Regions from separate parts of the Exiguobacterium sp. EA-TM-5 genome, predicted to be linked through region 2. Evidence: predicted binding sites of a transcription regulator. Region 2 holds the regulator's gene; each other region holds the start of a gene.
The links. The regulator Rex, encoded in region 2, represses fermentation and respiration genes when NADH is low (regulators of the CRP and FNR family bind a similar motif). The targets are predictions, from matches to a motif close to TTGTGAAATATTTCACAA.
Positions count from the first base shown of each region.

Region 1: adhE (bifunctional acetaldehyde-CoA/alcohol dehydrogenase) is a predicted target of Rex. The motif match lies at 2,579-2,596, and genes of this name have one in related genera.
Region 3: ACV3PA_RS15800 (formate/nitrite transporter family protein) is a predicted target of Rex. The motif match lies at 2,533-2,550, and genes of this name have one in related genera.

Region 1 covers NZ_CM132670.1:2,342,931-2,349,827, reverse strand. Annotated here, with positions in the region: gene ACV3PA_RS12435 (undecaprenyl phosphate transporter UptA) at 1-35, opposite strand, end outside; gene ACV3PA_RS12430 (Na+/H+ antiporter family protein) at 159-1,478, opposite strand; gene ACV3PA_RS12425 (beta-class carbonic anhydrase) at 1,794-2,345, opposite strand; gene adhE (bifunctional acetaldehyde-CoA/alcohol dehydrogenase) at 2,682-5,276, shown strand; gene ACV3PA_RS12415 (hypothetical protein) at 5,469-6,869, shown strand.
Region 2 covers NZ_CM132670.1:745,706-752,602, reverse strand. Annotated here, with positions in the region: gene ACV3PA_RS04035 (S8 family serine peptidase) at 1-3,058, opposite strand, end outside; tRNA gene ACV3PA_RS04030 (tRNA-Ala) at 3,280-3,355, opposite strand; gene tatC (twin-arginine translocase subunit TatC) at 3,459-4,238, opposite strand; gene ACV3PA_RS04020 (twin-arginine translocase TatA/TatE family subunit) at 4,246-4,443, opposite strand; gene ACV3PA_RS04015 (redox-sensing transcriptional repressor Rex) at 4,443-5,102, opposite strand; gene ACV3PA_RS04010 (ATP-binding cassette domain-containing protein) at 5,270-6,897, shown strand, end outside.
Region 3 covers NZ_CM132670.1:3,006,681-3,013,577, reverse strand. Annotated here, with positions in the region: gene ACV3PA_RS15815 (CHASE3 domain-containing protein) at 1-586, opposite strand, end outside; gene ACV3PA_RS15810 (YitT family protein) at 779-1,648, opposite strand; gene ACV3PA_RS15805 (hypothetical protein) at 1,785-2,387, shown strand; gene ACV3PA_RS15800 (formate/nitrite transporter family protein) at 2,571-3,407, shown strand; gene ACV3PA_RS15795 (YkvA family protein) at 3,444-3,863, opposite strand; gene ACV3PA_RS15790 (aminopeptidase) at 3,962-5,185, shown strand; gene murB (UDP-N-acetylmuramate dehydrogenase) at 5,240-6,151, opposite strand; gene ACV3PA_RS15780 (GNAT family N-acetyltransferase) at 6,400-6,897, shown strand, end outside.

The sequences.
Region 1 (6,897 bases), 1.5 Mb from region 2:
GAAAGTAAAATTTGGTTGACGACTTGGGATAACACGTAAGACAACTCCTTTGTATCAGTTCATTCCTTTATTTTAGAGAACTGAAGATAAAATGAAAAGGAAAAAAACGGAGACAATTCAAAAGACGGATTCGCTATGCCAGCGAACCCGTCTTGTTTTTATAATACGACCGCAGCGATCGTACCGAAGATGAGCAATGGAATGTTGTAGTGAAGGAACGTCGGAATGACCGTTTCTCGCATGTGATCATGCTGACCATCGGCATTTAGACCACTGGTCGGTCCGAGTGTCGAGTCAGATGCTGGACTACCTGCGTCACCGAGTGCGCCGGACGTACCGATGATGGCGATCGTCGCTTCTAAGCTGAATCCGTACTGGATACAGAGCGGAACGAAGATGGCTGCAATGATTGGAACCGTTGAGAAACTTGATCCGATCCCCATCGTGACGAGAAGACCGATCAAGAGCATGATGAAGGCAGCAACAAGTTGTGAATCGCCCATCAACGCTTTCGAGTTTTCGACGAGCGGTTCGATATCGCCTGTCTTACGCAAGACGTTTGAGAAACCGTTCGCTGAAATCATGACGAATCCGATGAATGACATCATCCGCATACCGCGTGTAATGACGTCATCAGCTTCACTGAAGCGAACGAGACGAAGCAGCAAGAAGAGGATGAGTCCGGTCGTTGCAGCGAGAATCATCGACTCCGTTTGCAATTGGACGATCAACGTCGCGATGACGACGATCCCACTTAATACAAGTTTTGTTTTCGTGATGACCGGAATTTCATAATCGTCCGGGGCGATGTCACGCATCTCATACGTCCGTTCTTTGCGGTACGAATACAATCCGATCAAGAGACCGACGACCATACCGAGTGCTGGAATCGCCATCGCCTCGATGACGGATGCTCCTGTTGTATCGAGACCATTTGCCTTCAGGTTCTTCAGTAGAATCTGGTTAAGATAAATGTCTCCGAATCCAACTGGTAAGAACATGTACGGTGTTACAAGACCAAATGTCATGATGATTGCAATCCGACGACGATCCATCTTCAACTGATTGAAGAGACCAAGAAGCGGCGGAATGATGATTGGAATAAACGCGATGTGGATCGGTAAGACGTTTTGTGAACTGATTGCGATTAATAGAATCGCGAACAAGATGAATCCTTTTAATTTTTTGACGGAAGCGGCACTTGCGTTACCACGTGAACGCGCAATCAATGCGTGCGCGAGAGCATCCGGTAAACCCGTTTTCGAGAGAGCAACGGCGAAAGCCCCGAGCAACGCGTAGCTAAGGGCAATTTCTGCCCCGTCACCAAGACCACCAGCAAACGCTTCGGTTGTTTTTGTTAAATCAAGACCACCGACGAGACCGCCGGCAAACGCACTGATGACCATCGCGAGCACGATGTGGACGCGGAAGATCGCTAAAATAAATAGTAAAAAGACGGCAAACAATACGGCGTTTATCATTCAGTAAAACCACACTTTCTTTTGTTATCACTGTACTATACTAAAGTATCTTACAGCCATGTTGGAATGCTGTCAAGAGTAAAAGTCTGACCTCGCAATAAAGAGCTTCTCGATGTGCTTTCTAGCTTTTTATAGGGCGTCACATTTTTTAATACCCGGAAGCACGAAGCGAGAAGCATTTTGATCAATGACATTTACGTTTAAGAAAAAACGTGCCATCCTTCTCCGTTTAGAGAAAAATGACACGTTGTTATCAGGCTGAGACCTAAGAAAATACTGAAATTTGTTTGCGTTTCTTCTATAAGAAAGTGCTTAGCAATCGACGACGTCGAGTTTACCGGTACCTGGATCGATGACGAGTCCGTGGACGTTCGTACCAGGTGGCAGTAATGGATGGTTCTTCACGAGGCTGACCGAATGGGCGACGCTTTCTTGAACTGACGTGAAGCCACGCAACCATTGATTCAAATCAACACCTGATACTTCAAGCGTGTGAAGAATCTGCTGGTCGATACCTCGACCCTTCATCTCGCTGATCATGTGTTTGGGATCAATCGTGCTCATACCACAGTCGTGGTGACCGATGACGACGACTTCTTCAGCACCAAGTGCATACAACGCGACGAGAATCGAGCGCATGACGGAACCGAATGGATGCGATAGGATAGCGCCGGCATTTTTGATAATCTTCGCATCCCCGTTTTTTAAACCGAGTGCGTGTGGAAGAAGCTCCGTCAAACGGGCATCCATGCAAGTTAAGATGACGACTTTTTTGTCCGGGAACTTATCCGAGACGAATTGCTCATACTGTTTTTCGGCGACGAATCGCTCATTGAAGGCTAGCATTTCCTGTACGACTGACATTCAAGTGTCCTCCTTTAGTGGTAGCTCTTAATATGTACCCCATATCAGAATACAAGATGACGAAACGGCTATCAAGTCAGGAAAATGCGAGGTGTGATAAATCGCACAGTTTGTCGTGTCTAGAACGGAATGACAGAAAAGTAGACCGGACAATAGATGTAAACGCTATCAATGGTGTGAGGGAATTCACAGGATGGTCATGCACAAAACAGGAAAAAGGGGTTATGATTGATTTGTGAAGGAAAGCACAAACTATTGAAAAACAGCTTGGCATTCCTAACATAATGGTTGGCAAATCAAACTCAGATTCGTTCCACGACAGGGAGGAAACCACTCATGGCTGTGAAAGAAAAAACAAAATCGACGGCAACACCGGTCGAACAAGCAGTTGGACAAATTGTTGAAAAAGGACAACTTGCGTTACAGGAATTAATGACATTCGATCAAGAAACAATCGATACGATCGTTCGGGATATGGCACTTGCCGGACTAGAACGGCACGTTGAGCTTGCGCGTCTCGCAACCGAAGAGACAGGACGCGGTGTCTTTGAAGATAAAATGATTAAAAACATGTTCGCGACAGAATACATTTATAACAGTCTACGACATGAAAAAACAGTCGGGATTCTAGAAGAAGATGTTCAAAATGGTATCACATACATTGCTGAACCAGTCGGTGTCGTCTGTGGTGTCACACCAGTCACGAACCCAACGTCAACAACGATGTTCAAAGCATTGATTGCGATTAAGACACGCAATCCGATCGTCTTCGCGTTCCATCCATCAGCACAACGGTGTTCCGTTGAAGCAGCGAAAACACTCCGCGATGCAGCCATCAAAGCAGGCGCACCTAAAGACTGTATTCAATGGGTCGAAGAACCATCACTTGAAGCAACGAAAGTCTTGATGAACCATGAAAAAATCGCGATGGTCCTTGCGACAGGTGGAGCAGGAATGGTCAAATCAGCGTACTCAACGGGGAAACCGGCACTCGGTGTTGGACCAGGGAACGTTCCGTGCTACATCGAACAATCTGCGAAAGTTAAACGGGCAGTCAGCGATCTCGTTCTCTCAAAAACGTTTGATAACGGAATGATTTGTGCCTCTGAACAAGCCGTTATTGTCGACCAAGAGATTTATGCGACGGTCCGTGCGGAAATGGAAGCACTCGGTTGTTACTTCTGTACACCGGAAGAAAAACAACGCCTTGAAGCACTCGTCATCAAAACCGATACGTGTGCCGTCAACGCGGACATCGTCGGTAAACCAGCGACATGGATTGCAGAGAAAGCGGGCATCAACGTTCCGGAAACGACGGTCATGCTCGTCGCAGAACTTGAACATGTTGGTGCTGCAGAACCACTATCTCATGAAAAACTCAGTCCCGTCCTCGGTGCGTACCTCGTCGCATCAACCGAAGATGCGTTCACGATTGCCGAACAGATGCTTGAAATCGGTGGTCTCGGGCATACAGCCGTCATTCATACGACGAACGATGATTTGATGACAGCGTTCGGACTCCGGATGAAAGCCTGCCGGATCCTCGTCAACAGTCCATCTGCTCATGGTGGGATTGGTGATCTTTACAACGAGTTGACACCATCACTGACACTTGGTTGCGGATCATACGGTAAAAACTCTGTTTCTGAGAACGTAACGGCGAAACACTTACTCAACGTCAAGAAGGTGGCGAAACGACGCGTGAACATGCAATGGTTCAAAGTTCCTGAAAAAATCTACTTCGAAAAGAACTCCGTCCAGTACCTCCGGTCGATGACTGACGTCTCACGCGTCATGATCGTCACTGATCCGACGATGGTGCAATTCGGATATGCCGATAAAGTGATTCAAAACTTGCCGCAGTCCGTCAATTACCGGATCTTCGACCAAGTCGAACCGGATCCATCCGTAACGACCGTTCAGACGGGTGCTCAAGCGATGCGTGACTTCAAACCAGACTTGATCATCGCCCTCGGTGGTGGATCAGCGATGGATGCTGCAAAAGGAATGTGGCTCTTCTACGAACAACCGAACGAAACGTTTTCAAACTTACGTCAAAAATTCCTTGATATTCGTAAGCGTGCCTATAAATTCCCGACACTCGGTCGTCAAGCGAAGTTCGTCGCGATTCCTACGACGTCTGGTACGGGTTCAGAAGTGACACCGTTCACCGTCATCACGGATAAAGAGAAAAACGTCAAATACCCGATTGCTGACTATGCGTTGACACCAGACGTCGCAATCGTTGATCCAGAATTCGTCATGACGGTACCTGCTTCAATTACAGCTGATACCGGAATGGATGTCTTGACGCATGCAACAGAAGCATACGTCTCGGTTCTTGCGAACGACTACACGGATGGATTAGCACTGAAAGCAATCAAGATGATCTTCGAGTACTTGCCACGAGCATATGCTAACGGATCCGACGCCGAAGCACGCGAAAAAGTGCACAATGCGTCAACGATGGCAGGGATGGCATTCGCGAACGCGTTCCTTGGAATCAACCACTCAATCGCACACAAAATCGGTGGGGAGTTCCATACACCACACGGACGGACGAACGCGATCCTGATGCCACACGTCATTCGCTATAACGCGTCACGCCCAACGAAACTAGCAGCATTCCCGAAATACGAATCATTCGTTGCCGATGAACGGTATGCGGACATCGCTCGCTACCTCGGTCTTCCGGCAACAACGACGGAACAAGGGGTCGAGTCACTCATTCAAGCAGTTGCCGATCTTGGACAACGCCTCAACATTAAGATGTCATTTAAGGCACAAGGTATTCAAAAAGCAGACTTCGAGGCAAAACTTGATAAGATGGCAGTCGATGCTTTCGAGGATCAATGTACGACAGCGAATCCGAAGATGCCGCTTGTCACTGAATTACGGACGATCATGGAACAAGCGTACGAAGGCATCTAAATAGAGAATAAAATACCATGGTACCTGATCGTTCAACCGGCCTCTCCATCTGAGAAGTCGGTTTTTATTTTGGGAAAGGATGGAGACAGTCGGAGAAAAGGTGGGATATAATGGATGTTGAATGAATTTGATGTTTTTGGTTTCAATGAATCAGGAATATTCAAACATCAGGCATGAAAAGGAGGAACTAGGATGGAGTCAAGGCAAGAAAAGAAACAACGACGGTTTTCCGTCTGGGATGTCCTGTTTGGCGTCCTCATCGGTCTCATCTTTTTCGGTGTCATTTATAGCACGATGGCATTTTTGACTTCACAGATCACCTCGTCCTCAGACTATCAAGATCTTGTGACGCAGATGCAACAGGCAGATGTCTCATGGAATGATACAGATATCACGGTTTCACTCATGCTCCTGTTCGTCGGTGGACTGTCGATTACGATGCCGAGCGCAGTCCGGGAAGGGATCATCAATCAGGTACTCGATGCGAGTTCTGCCGGTGACGTCTTGTCATTGTTCGGAATCGACTTGAAGCAGGTTCTTGCACCACTTACGTTTGATGTCTCCTACGGCACGTTACTTTATTCCGTTTTTGGAATTGGTTTGACCGTCTTGCTATTTTTAGTGTTACGGATTAAAGCAAGTCGTCTCGGTTGGACGATTCGCTCGGTCAGTTTCTTTTTAACGGTCGGAATCATCTGGTTCGTCCTTGCTGGACGCGGAAACGACGTGCCATTCCTTACGTTACAAGACGGCTATGCGATGAGTGGGATCCTACCGCTTCTCGTCGTCAGTTTGCTTGGTTGGATGGCGTTCTTCCCGCAGAAGTTATCCGGTTTAACGGCAGCCGGACGCGCCAGCTTGCTGATCTTGATGTTTGCGAGCACGCTGCAACTCGTCTTTACGGTACAGGATGAAGCGGAGTATGACGGAGATTCTTCACTACGGACAGCATTGACTGTCGCGAGTTTGAACGCTGGGAGTGGTGGGATGTATGACTGGATTCACGGTGGTCAAGTCGTCTATCAAGCAGACGTCCTTGGAGCAAACGCAGAAGTTCCTGTCTCAATGTTGAACGGAGAGACCTCAACGGATCAGCTCAATGACTCGATTCAAAAAGTCGTCGACGGGATTGATACGGACCGGGTGACGGAACAACTGTTGACGCTTCTCGGTGGAGAACGCCCTGACTTGTCAGCGACGCAGTTGAAGCTCGATCCTGTTGATTACGGTGTCGCAAGGCAGACAATCCAATCGATCGATGCGGAATCAGCTGGAACGACGGCACCAGACGTCTCAAGTGAGAGTGCGTACTGGGTATTGTTGCTCGTGTCGTTTGCGATCTACTTCGTTTGTAGTATCCGAAGTTTCAAGTCGATCATCGATCCGTTCGTCTTTGCGATTGCGATTGGTGTCATCAGCTTCATCGTCAGTCAAGCTTCATATGTTGAATTTGCGATGAAGTGGCGCAGTGACGTCTTATTCGAATTTGCTCAACAGACAGCAGGATGGACGGTACTTTACGCCGCAGGGCTTGCCTTACTTGCTGGTATTCTTGGTTATGTCGTCCGACGGAAACCAGAGAAAGCGGTGTAAGGGGACAGGGAGTAGTGAAAATCCTGTG
Region 2 (6,897 bases):
GCTGTTTTAAGACACTTGTTCCATCGACGAGAATGTCATACGACGCTACACCGGTTCCTTGATCGCCCGCTGTCCATGAAAGTGTTTCTTTTGCAGTATCCCATTGAACCGTTGCTGCTGGTTTTTTCGTATCGATATAGACTGGGAAGAGATTCGACTGCCACTTCGCATTCGGATAATCGATGACTGATTTGACTTGGTAATAGTAAAGCCCATCTTTTACTGGTTTTCCATTGACTGTTCCATCCCAAGCCGCACTTGTGACTGGTGTGAATCCATCTTCCGAACCGCTATCATAATAGTTCTTCACGACGTCTGTTTGTAGATCTAATTTACGAAGTGTTGCTTTATTACGATCAAGAATCGAATACTCGACTTTTCTTGCATTACGCAGGAACGAGAGAACTGGGAACGCTTCATCCACACTACCATCATTGTTCGGCGAGAACGCGACCTTGTTTTCAACGACTTTTCCTGCTGTATTCGTTCCGAGGAACTCGAAATCATCTTTTACTTCTGTCGCTAGTCCGGTTAATCCGTAGAATGTTTTCTCTTCGTCATAACGCGGCGCATCGATGATCGGTGCTTGATCCCATTTTCCTTTGAATCCGACGTATGGAACCGTCAATTCTGGATTTTTACTCTTCGTATCGATCAAGCGAACGAAACCTTCAACGAAGTACCCATTTTCAAAGACTTGCTCAAGTGGAAGACCGTTTGCCCAATCGACTGTATCTTTCAAATCGACCGATACGCTTACTTTCGTTGAGCTCTTAGGATTGATGGAGACAGAACTTGCTTTTTTCGAACCGACCGCGAATGAGATTGGGAATGTTCCTTTATTCGGATCGACTGCATCCACTGAATTTTTCTTGAAAATACCGTTTGCTTCAAGGAAGTTCGTTCCTTCTGCACCAAGATCCGATTGAACCGTACCGGCTAATTGATACGTCACTTTTTCGCTACTGTAGTTTTTCAAATCAAGCGTAAACGTGAATTTCTCACCGACTTCTTTGAGTGCAGCCTTTCCTTCACCTGATTTCGTTTCCGTGACGACGACTGGTGTTTTCATCGCAGCATGAAGATCCATTAAACCAGCACCTTCGCGACGTGGCGAATAGAAACTACCTGTTTTTGCTTCAGCGTTATATTGCCCTTTATCAAGCTGTGGACGTGATGTGTTCATGAGAATATTCTTCGCTAATTTCACGCGTGTCGCGCCATTGACCTTAAAGTCTTTTGCGATTCGCTGCATGACGAGTGCTGTTCCTCCTGCGACGTGCGGTGCTGCCATCGAAGTACCACTCATGACACCATACTCGTTATCGTTAAGTGTCGAGTAGATTTTCCCACCTGGTGCCGTGATTTCTGGCTTGAAATCAAGGTTCGGTGTCACACCCCATGATGTGAAATCAGACATCTCGCCCGCTACTGGGTTATCTGCTGAGACTGCTTTTCCATCGAACGTCACAGCAATCGCTTTCCCTGCTTTTGCTTTTGCTTCAAGATCGTTCCCGTCCGCGATACTGAGCGTCACCATCGGAATCGTCGGATTGTTGAGTGCCATACTGACATAATCCCCGTGATCAACTCGTCCACGAACGATGACCCCAGCTGCCCCTTGCTTCTCCGCTTCTGCTTGGATCATACCGTAGTTAAAGCTGCCATTACGCACGACAAAGACGACTTTGCCTTTGACATCTTTTCCTTCGTAGTTCGATGCTTGACCATCACCGACATAGATGACGTCTTGCTTCTCCTTGTTGAACACCTTAATCGGATTCGGCGAGTCCTGCTTTTGATACGCCAAGTAACCAGCATCCTGTCCGTCGATCGTCAGTGCCATGCCTTCAAGCGTCAATTTCGTATTCTCTAGCGATGCGACTTGTAACGCTTGGCTGATCAGCCCTGGAGATCCTACGACACCGATGTCAGGATTCGCTGTATACGGATTGCCTGCACCATGTCCTGTAAATGCCGAGTTCCCGGCAGAGATCGCGCATAAAATCCCGTTGTTCATCGCGTTGACGATTGCGCGTTGTTCCGGATCATCCGCATTGACGAACGATGCCGTCGATCCGAGACTCATGTTGATGACATCCGCACCGAGGGCAATCGCATCATCGATTGCTTTGATGTAGATATCGCTAAATGTAGATGGCATTCCTGGGTCGTTTCCGAATACCTTCATTGCTAGCAATTGTGTCTCAGGAGCAACCCCCTTGATACCACCGTTTGCTTCATCCCCGTTTGCTCCGACCGTACCCGCAACGTGCATCCCATGCATCGATGCGCCTGCCCCTAAATCACGGATTTCACTATCGTGATCAGCGTAGTTATAGCCGTACGGTACTTTTTCCGTAAAATACTTTCCCTTTAGTCCTTTTGTTTCTTTGGCACTTTCGACTTTAGAAGATGTCAAATCCACATTCGTCTCCGGGCTCAAGACCATATCTTTATGCGACGGATCAATCCCCGTATCGATGACAGCTACGATCGTCCCTTCCCCTTTGAAGCCGTAGTCCTGCCATGTTTCCTTTGCATTAACCATATCTTTGCTGTATAACATGTCTGGTTTTGCGCCTTTATCGACTTTCGGGCGCGCATATTCGTGCGCAATATGTACATCCTTGACCCCGTCTAACTTTTTAATATCTTGAATATCCCCGAACTTTACTTCTCCACTAAATCCATTCAAAACAGTCGTGAAGCTTTCTTTATACGTCACCGGAATCGCTTGTTTCGCGATGGCAGACTTGACTGACTTCTGAACGGTAACAAGACGATCCTTAATCGACTCTTTTTCGGCATTGCTCAATGTGCTATACCGCTTGTTTTGTGCCTGTGCGATTTGAATGGCTGGCTTCTGCTCCATCTCGATGACGACACGAACCTTATCGGACTGCTTATACACCTTCTCCTGTCCTGTTTTCTTTAGTGAGAGGGCTTGAGGTTTTTGACCGCTTGCCTTGTCTTGCGAAGACAGTGCTCCTTGAGCACTGACTAAGTTGGAAGACGTCATCAAGACGGCTGCCATAAGCGCAATCTTCTTCTTCATGCTTCTTTTCCCCTTTTCTGAAAAACCATAATAGTACTACTCACAAAACAGTTAAACGAAAATTCTGTATATTTAGTTTAATGAAATAGATGGAAATAAACAATTCAGTTTTGTCTGTTTTATATAATTATTTGTTTTTATTGTCATGTTATATTTCATTTCCATATTTCGAGAGCAACAAAAAAACTCTTGAATCCTCAAGAGTTTGAAGTGTACGAATTTGGTGGAGACTATCGGGATCGAACCGACGACCTTTTGGCTGCCAGCCAAACGCTCTCCCAGCTGAGCTAAGCCCCCATGAATTATCTTTAGTATACGCATCACTAACTGCTTTATCAATATAAAAATAACGCTTTCATAAAAAAGAATTCCTCCCAAAATCGTCGGAGGAATTCACGATTCATTTATTCAGTTCACGCATCAAATCCGCCTGTCGTTCAAGCTCTGCCTGTTGCTCGAGGATCAAGACCTTTTTGTACGTTCGCGCAGAAATCAAGATGCTGATCTCATAGAGAACGAACAATGGAACCGAGATCATCAAGTGTGACGTCACGTCCGGCGGTGCAATCAATGCTGCAACGACGAACAGCGCAAAATACGCATATTTCCGATTCTTTCGCATGAAATATGGCGTCACGAGACCAAGACGTGTCAGGAACATTGTCACGACCGGCAATTGGAAAAGAAGACCGAATGGCATTGTCAGCCGGATCAAGAAACTGAAGTAGTTTTCAACCCCGATGACTTGTTCGATCCCTAACTCTTTCCCGAGATCCGTTGAGACTTCAAGCAAGAAGGGCAGCAACCAGAAATACGAGAAGGCTACGCCAGCCAAAAACAGAAAGAAGATGACTGGAATATACGTCAGTGTCGCTTTTTGCTCCTTGTCATAAAGTCCTGGTCGGACGAATGCCCAGAGTTGATACATCCAGAACGGTGACGCTAAAATCAACGCGATGATGAACGCTAGATTCAAATACAACATTAAAGGATCGGCGACGTTGAAGGCATTCAAACCGATGCCGAGCTCTTTTAAGTCCGCTTGTAGAAAACGAACGAGCGGTCGGACGAGCGGAAATGCGACAGCGAACAGGACGACGACGATGATAAGCGACCAGACGATCCGTTTCCGGAGTTCGTCAAGGTGCGACGTCATGCTTTGCTCTTGATCAACCGTCATGATTCAATCACTTCTCTTTCGGTTCGTCCTTTTTATCGTCGTCCATGATACCGTTCGTGGCATTCTTGAACTCTTTCAATGTCTGACCAGCAGCACGTCCGAATTCTGGTAACTTCTTCGGTCCGAAGATGATCAACGCGACGACTGCGATTAATCCGATGCTCGCAGGTCCGATACCTAATGTGAGCGGGATAAGGTTTTCCATTATGATTTCACTCCTTCAGCTGATTGCGAATAATGCTTCATGAAATAAACTAACGACTGCAACTCGATCGATAAATCGATGTGATGGACCCGGACGCTCGCTGGCACGTTCAACCGTGCAGGCGTAAAGTTCAGAATACCTGTCACACCATACTCGACTAACTCATCCGCTACTGACTGTGCGAACTGCGATGGAACCGTCAAGATGGCAACATCGACCTGATTCGCTTCGATTTGTTCTTTCATGTCCGAAACATGATAGATTGGAACGTCATGCGTCGTTGTTCCGACCTTCTCTTCGTCCGCATCAAACGCAACGACTATCCGAGTACTATTATTCTTTAAAAAGTTATAATTTGCAAACGCTGTTCCGAGATGACCGACCCCGATTAAGGCAACATTCGTCACCTCATCTTGATTCAAGGTTTTCCGGAAAAACGTTAAGAGATGTTGAACGTTATATCCATACCCCTTTTTCCCTAGTGCCCCAAAGTAGGAAAAATCGCGACGAATCGTTGCTGAATCAACCTTCACCGCCTCGCTTAACTCAGCAGAAGAGACGCGGAGCTTACCTGAATTGTATAAACTTTGGATGAAGCGATAATATAGCGGCAACCGTTTTGCTGTCGCTTGTGGAATTTTTGTGTCTGGTCCATTCATCCTGCAGTTCCCCCTTCGGCCACATCCAACGTGGCACCCAAATCTTTGCAAAAAGCTTTCTACTCTTCTTGATTGTAAACCACTTCACATAGAGTCACAAATAATATATTCCGCACGACCTCGTGCTTTTGTTCGTGATAGACTAAAGGGTGGAAGGATGGATGGAAATGATACTCTTACAAGTCAACCAACTCTCGAAATCATTCGGCGTCGAGCCGATTTTAGAAAATATCAAACTAGAAGTACAAGAACGTGACCGAATTGCGCTTGTCGGGCGAAACGGTGCCGGAAAATCGACCTTGCTCAAAATCATCGCTGGCGAACTGAGTCACGACTCGGGCGACATCATGAAGGGCAAGGACGTCAAAATCGGTTATCTCGCGCAAGACAGTGGTCTTGAATCGAATGAATCGATTTGGAACGAGATGCTGACCGTCTTTGAACATTTACAAGAACAAGAACGGACACTACGCCGGATGGAAATCGAAATGGGGATGGAACATATCTTGAACGACCCTGTCGCTTACGATCGTCTCTTGAAGACGTACGATCAAGCACAGCACGACTTCTCAGAAGCTGGTGGTTATCAGTTCGAAGCGAATATTCGCTCTGTCTTGCACGGAATGCGCTTTTATCCCGACGATTACTCACGCCGGATCCAGACGTTATCTGGTGGTCAACGGACACGGCTCGCTTTAGCGAAGATGCTCTTGCAAGCACCAGAACTCCTCATTCTCGATGAGCCGACCAATCACCTCGATATCGATACGCTTGCTTGGCTCGAAAGTTATCTCGGTGGTTATCGTGGTGCCGTCCTGATCGTCTCGCACGACCGGTACTTCCTCGACCAAGTCGTCAATGTCGTCTATGAGCTCTCCCGCAATGTCTGTCGTAAGTTCACGGGGAACTATACGAAGTACTTGGAACAAAAAGCGGCATTGTACGATCAAGAAATGAAACAGTTCGAACAGCAACAAGAAGAGCTCGCGAAGATGCAGGACTTCATTCAACGAAATATCGCCAGGGCGACGACGACAAAACGTGCGCAAAGCGTTCGAAAACGACTCGAGAAAGTTGATCGGCTCGATCGACCGGATGGGGATGAGCGTAGTACGGTCCTCTCCTTCCCGATTGAAAAACAAAGCGGTAACGACGTCCTGCAAGTCAATCAACTGGCGATTGGTTATGAAGAAGCTGTCTCAAAAGATATCACGTTCCGTTTGCAACGTGGCGAATCGCTCGCACTCGTTGGTCCGAACGGAATCGGGAAGTCGACGCTCTTAAAAGTCCTCGTCGGTCGCTTACGTCCCCTCTTCGGTGATTTCCGTTTCGGAACCGGCGTCTCGATCGGATATTACGATCAAGAGCAAGCAGAACTCAATGACCGAAATCGTGTCATCGATGAGATTTGGAACGAATGGCCACTGATGCGCGAACAAGAAGTTCGTTCTGTCCTTGGACAATTCTTGTTTAGCGGTGACGACGTCTTCAAAATCGTCCATGAGTTATCAGGTGGAGAACGTGGACGTCTCGCGCTCGCAAAACTGAAATTACGCAAGACGAACGTCCTCGTCCTCGATGAGCCGACGAACCACTTGGATCTTGATTCGAAGATGGTTCTTGAAAATGCACTCGTCGACTATGAAGGGACGCTACTATTCGTCTCCCACGACCGTTACTTCATCGACCGGATCGCGACACGCGTTATCGAGATGAGTGAGGCTGGTGTGACAGAGTACCTCGGCGATTATTCGTACTACACGGAGAAGAAGGCGGAACAAGAAGAAATCGCTCG
Region 3 (6,897 bases), 860 kb from region 2:
AGATCGTTGCACTAATCATTAAAAAGGACAGAATGGACAAGCCGAGGCACATCCATTTATATGTAGCAATTAACGTATCCGATTGTTGTAATTTTGCTTGAAGGGTTTGATACAAATCATCTTTTACACGGGATAAGTCTTCAAGAATTGTCTGAGTTGTTTGAGTCGATTGTCTTGCAAGACGTTTTGCTGCTGCAGGACTTTGACGTTCATATACGACGAAAACCCGTTCAATTTCAGACTCCCATACATTGTTTCGCCGAAGTAAATCCTTGATTGCCCCGGGAGTAGTTGATGATTGATTCAGAGCGTTACGTAAATCATGAATTTTCGAAGTCGAAAAATAATATTGTTCGATGTAACGATTATCCTCATACAATAAGAGACCACGGACTGCATTTGCTCGATCTCGATTATGTTCAACTAGCTGGTCGACTTGATTAATTAACGGTATATCATGATCCTTCATCTGCGCTGTCATCGCTGCAATTGTCCGATAACCGGACAAGGCATAAATGATTGGTATAGAAGCAAATAAACTGATCAAAAGAATCAGCAGAATACGCTGACGCCATAGTGAGTGCATGCAATCATTCCTTTAAATAAAAAGACATGTCATTAGCTTAACTACTATTACAAGAAAAGTGAAGCCTGTCTATTTTTTGAATAGGGATAGGAAAGTAGAAAGTCAGCATTTTGAATAAAAAAAGCAGGAAAGCTAGTACAATCCGAGAAGCTGTTTTGTAGAAGAAAAAGCGCAGCTTAGCTGCGCTTAATGTTAAAACGAATAGGAATGTTCCTTGTAATTTCCGAAAACCGTATGGATTTCTGAGAACGTAACGAATGCATTTGGCTCAACAGAAGCGACGATCTCTTGCAAGCGTACGATTTCGTTATTTTGAACGACAACGTAGACCATTTTTTTCGTTCGGTTGGAGTATCCACCCCGTGCATCCAAAATCGTAACACCACGACCAAGCTCTTTTGTAATGACTTCGTTGATTTCATCTGCTTTCTCACAAATAATGATACATTGCTTAGAAGCAGAATAAAAACTATAGACCGTTTGAAGGGCTTTAGCGCGAACAAAGCTCATGATGAGAGCGTACATAACGTGTTTCAAATCGAAGACCCACCAGACAAGAATGTAGATGACAAGATCTTGCATTAGAAATATACGAGGAAGTGGCCAGTTATGAAAACGAGCGAAGAAAAACTTTCCAAGAATATCGAGCCCGCCGGTAGACGCGCCACCGAAGAAAATCAATGCCATTGCAAGACCGGAGACTAGACCGGCAAAGATGGAAGCGACAAGCGGATCATTTAAAGATTCTGGAACGATTTGAGTTGGAATCCAGTCGATTAAAAAAGAAGAAGCAATGACGATAACGCCAGATAAGAACATGAATCGCTTACGTAGAAAACGGAAACCTAAAATGAAGAGTGGGATGTTTAAGAGCAACTGTGTTAAGCCGATTGGGGTATGGAAGAGCTCTTGCACAACGAGCGTAATCCCCATGATACCACCGGATCCGATATCATTTGGAGATAGTAGTAAACTGATGTAAAGGGAATAAAGTAATGTACCAATGATTAAAAAACTGATTTTTTCAACTCTCTTTTTCTGTGGGTGTGTCGTAGTAGTCATGGCAATATGATGAGTGACCTCATGCTCCTCCTTCTGTGAGTATCTGCCTGCAAGAGTACGCCCATATGCATAAAATTTCAACCCTTCTTATGAAAAAAGATGAAAAAGGGTAAGTTTTTTTAGGAAGGTGATGAAAATGAAAAAAACGTTCTTGATTATTGGATGTATCTGTTTAGGGATACTGATAGGCATTCGTATTTTTCAACAACCAGATGAAGAAAATCGAACGTCTATTTGGCATGATGGTGATATCGTAGCAAGACAAGTCGGTGCTTCGATGATGAATACGGTAGCGATTCGTCAGTTAGCCGAACAACTCCCGTTTTCATCGGAATTAGAACAGGTAGATGTTGAAGGAGAATCGTTACGGCTTGCCTATGACGTCACTGGAAAAGAGCGGCGTGCGTGGATTGGGACGGACACTGGTACATTACAAGTGAATCAGGATTTTTTAAACGCTCGTTTATCAAAAGTCCTCATGCATCATACACTCGTATTATTCTCAACGATTCCTGACTTGACTAATCTTGAAATTCACTACACCGATCCCTATTCACGTGCTGATTTTAAAATAGACCGGAAAGCATTTGATGCTTATACGCCAACTGATATCGAACGGGCCACTTCATCTTCGAGTCGATTCAACCGTGTCGTTATCGATAGGTATGTCCTGGATGTATCAAGACGACAAACCTTTTTCGAACAGTTCGTATCAGGACTTTCGATTCGAAATAATTAGTTGTATAAAACAAGAAAAGGCATTTTTCACAATCTCGACACAATGATATCGTTTACATCTCGTTCTTTTATGAAAACAATAAAACAGGTCTATTCAACGCTTGAACATCTTTTAAGATGGAAGTATGATAATAAATGAACAGACATTGTGAAATGTTGAACAAAAGAAAGAGAGGTTTCTACGATGAACGAGGTAGAAGCATTAGAAGGATTACGGAATAAAGCAGTCAAGTCGACGCGTATGTTACAAGTGCGTCCTCTCGAGTACTTAGTTCGTGCTATGCTAGCAGGTATTTTCATTGGGTTTGCAATCATTTTTACCTTAAAGGCAATTAACGGTCTATATATGGCGGAGTCACCTGTTGCGACACTTGTCGGTGGACTAACATTCGGAGTGGCACTGGTCTTAATCGTTTATGGTGGGGCAGAACTGTTTACAGGGAATACGATGTATTTCACAACGGCAACGATGCGAGGCTATACGACGAAGATGGATACGATGAAGGTTTGGTTAATTTGTCTAATCGGAAATGGACTCGGAGGGCTAGCGTTCGCGCTACTCTTTTCTCAAACAGGAATCATACAAGAACTTGGGATGAACAATTGGTTGTTTGCTGTATCGGAAACAAAAATTCACCATTCGACGTGGGAAATATTTACACGAGCTATTTTCTGTAACTGGATGGTTTGTTTAGCGATTTTCATTCCAAAGAACATGAAGAATGAATTAGCGCAGATTATGATGATGATGGTACTGGTCGCAGTATTCTTTGCATCCGGATTTGATCACGTCATCGCCAATATGGCATTGTTCTCAATTGCTTTAATCGTGCCACATCCGGATACGATTACGTTTGCCGGAGCGATGCATAACCTGTTGCCAGCTTTAGCTGGTAACATTATCGGTGGAGCTGTCTTCATGGGAATGATCTATACGTGGCTGAACAAAGAAAAACTAGAGGTAGATGAATCACGTCAATCAACGACACCTGTTCATATTGCTTCGAAGCAAAATGCATAATCAAAAAGCAGCTGTCGCGACAGCTGCTTTTTTCGTTTATTCCATATGTTGAAAGCGATCGACATCTGCAGCCAGTTCTTCATAAATCGTTTCGACGATTTGTGCGTCATCGAAGAGCCCGAGGACGTTATCGTCCGGTAAGGCGTCAACAGGAGACGTGAAGTACAGAACAGCCGTCAACAACAATTGTTCCTGCTCCGTATGCATTTCGAATTTTTTCTGGTACAGAGCACGAAGCATTTCAAGCAATTGTTTTAATTGGAAATAGAGAACGAGCTCTACCTCGCGTTCGATATCCGAGCTTTCTGTAGACGCAATATCTTGCGTCAAGTGGGCAAGTCCGATTTCTGCTCGAACTAACAGTTCTTGTTGTGCTTTTTTATCACCGACGAGGTCGAGTGCCTGTCGATGAAAATACGTATAAGCCGATTTAAAATCTCCGGGTGTGAATTCCATGGTGATGCCTCCTTCTATTCTCCTTCTAGTTTCGCCTTATTTCTTGCAAAATTGCAACTATTTCGTGAAAATAAAGATACAAGAAAGGGGATTACATAATGCCGACACAAGCAGAATTACAACAGTACGCGTCTTTAGCAGTACGTACAGGAATTAATTTACAACCAGGACAACAACTCGAGGTACGAGCCGGAATCGAGAATTTGCCACTTGTCCGTGAAATCACGCGTGTCGCCTACGAAGTAGGTGCTACGCAAGTATATGTACAATGGTCTGATGATGAGATGACGAAAATTCGTTATTTCAATGCACCAGAAGAGTCGTTTGATACGTTCCCGGATTGGTTAAAGGCACGTTATGATCAACTGGCAGAAGAAAAGACAGCATTCTTATCAGTCGTTAGTGAAGATCCAGATTTATTGAATGGCGTTGATTCGAGTCGAATCACACGTGCGAATAAAGCGGCAGGTGTTGCTCTTGCTAATTGGCGGAAGTTCGTCATGAGTGACAATGTAAGCTGGTGCGTCGTAGCGGCACCATCTGAAAGCTGGGCGAAAAAAGTGTTCCCTGACTCAGAGAAGCCGGTCGATGAACTGTGGGCAGCTATTTTAAAGGCAACACGTGCCGATCAAGCAGATCCAGTTGCTGCATGGGCAGATCATGATCATAATCTACGTTCAAAAGCAAAATTCCTGACAGAGAAGAAATACAAAACATTACACTACACAGCTCCAGGGACAGAACTATCGATCGAATTACCAGAACGACATGTCTGGTTAGGTGGCGGTGGTCCGAATGCAGATGGTGTGGATTTCATCGCGAATTTACCGACAGAAGAAGTGTTCACGTTACCGAAAAAGACAGGCGTCAATGGTTACGTCTCTAGTACCAAACCACTCAGTTACAGCGGGAACTTGATTGACGAGTTTACGCTTTGGTTCGAAGATGGAAAAATCGTCAAAGCAGAAGCAAAACAAGGACAAGAAGCACTTGATGATTTGATTTCACTTGATGAAGGCGCCCGTTACTTAGGAGAGGTTGCGCTCGTACCACACCGTTCGCCAATTTCAGACTCGGGTATTTTATTCTACAATACACTGTTTGATGAAAATGCGTCATGCCACTTGGCAATTGGTCGGGCGTACTCGACGTGTCTCGAAAATGGTCCAAGCCTTTCAGCGGAAGAACTAGAAGCACAAGGAGCAAACGATTCGATGACTCATGTTGACTTCATGATTGGATCAGCAGAGCTATCGATCGAAGGAGAACTTGCAGACGGCACGCGTGAATCCGTCATGCGTGACGGAAGCTGGTCAATCTAAACGAACAAAAGGTGAGTCCGAATACGGAACTCACCTTTTGTATAAGATTATTGATTACGCTTCTTCACCGATGATTTTTACTTCTGTCTCAAGTAAAATACCGAATTTTTCTTGAACGGTTTCTTGTACATGACGAATGAGCGCGATATAGTCGGATGCTGATGCATTCTCGACGTTGACGATGAAACCAGCGTGTTTCTTTGAGACTTCAGCACCACCGATACGCGTTCCCTGTAAGTTACTATCTTGAATCAATTTACCTGCAAAATAGCCTTCGGGACGTTTGAAGACACTACCACAAGAAGGGTACTCGAGTGGTTGTTTTGTTTCCCGCTTATGCGTTAAATCATCCATGACTTCCTTGATTAGTGCTGGGTCACCTTCTGTTAAAGCAAATCGACCTTCGAGGACGATGTATTCTTTCTTTGAGAAGCAACTCGTCCGGTAACCCAGTTCGAGTTCATCATGCGAAATATTTAGCAGTTCGCCTTGTCGTGTCAAAACAGTCGCACTATGCAAGCAGTCTTTGACTTCACCGCCATATGCGCCTGCATTCATAATCAAGGCGCCACCAATCGTTCCTGGAATCCCGCAGGCGAATTCGAGCCCGCTGAGTTGGTGTGCGTAAGCCACACGAGAAGCTTCGATGATTGCTGCGCCACTTTGAGCGACGAGTTCATGTCCTTCGACCGAGATGTCAGTTAACTTCTCGAAAGAGAGGACAATACCACGAATACCGCCATCACGGACGACAAGATTCGATCCATTTCCAAGCAACGTCAATGGAATATCTTGTTCGTAAGCATATCGGACGACAAAAGCCGTTTCTTCATAAGAGGTCGGAATAATAAATAAATCTGCGATTCCACCCATTTTTGTATACGTATGATTTTTCAAAGGCTCATTAATTAGTACGGACTCTTTTGAAATTCCTTCATATAGTCCCGTCATTACTTGTTCAGTCATTATGGTCTCAGTCCTTTTCGTGAATTCCTATCCAGCGCTCATGCGCTCAAAATATATTTTAACATTAATCGTGTAGTCATTGTTCAACATACTGTTCCCAAAATACCGACTTATGCCGGGAATTGCAAGCAGTAGAGAGTGAATGTCATCGATTAGTAATGAAAAATGTCATACGTAGAGCATTGTCATGAAGAGGAATGAAGCGAAAAGAACTCGGGAAAAGAGAAGTATAAAAGGAGGCGATTTTGATGGAAAGTGAACGTTTATGGATGCGACCATTCGAAGAAGCAGATTTCGATTTTTATAAGTCGCTTGTCCAAAATGAGCGCGTCATGCGCTATATCAACGGTGGTGTTGCCTTAAGCGAAGAAGAAGCAAGAGAATGGTTTGAGCGGCAATTAGAGCGCTATTCGGACGAACGACAAACTGGATTTTTGCTGTTATTTAAAAAGGAAACGAACGAGCCGATTGGTTTCGCAGGTTTACTCATCCAAGAAGTCGATGGAATTGAAGAATTAGAAGTCGGTTATTGGCTCGAACCAAAGCATTGGAAAGTCGGTTATGGTCGTGAAGCGGCAAAGCACTTAATGCTGGAGGCATTCAATCGAGGGCATGATCGGATCATCTCCATCATTCATCCTGATAATCATGCTTCCCAAAATGTCGCACGAGCGAATGGGTTGAATTGGGAAAAAGATACGATTTTTAGAGATATACCTGTCACTATCTATGCAGGACAATTATCG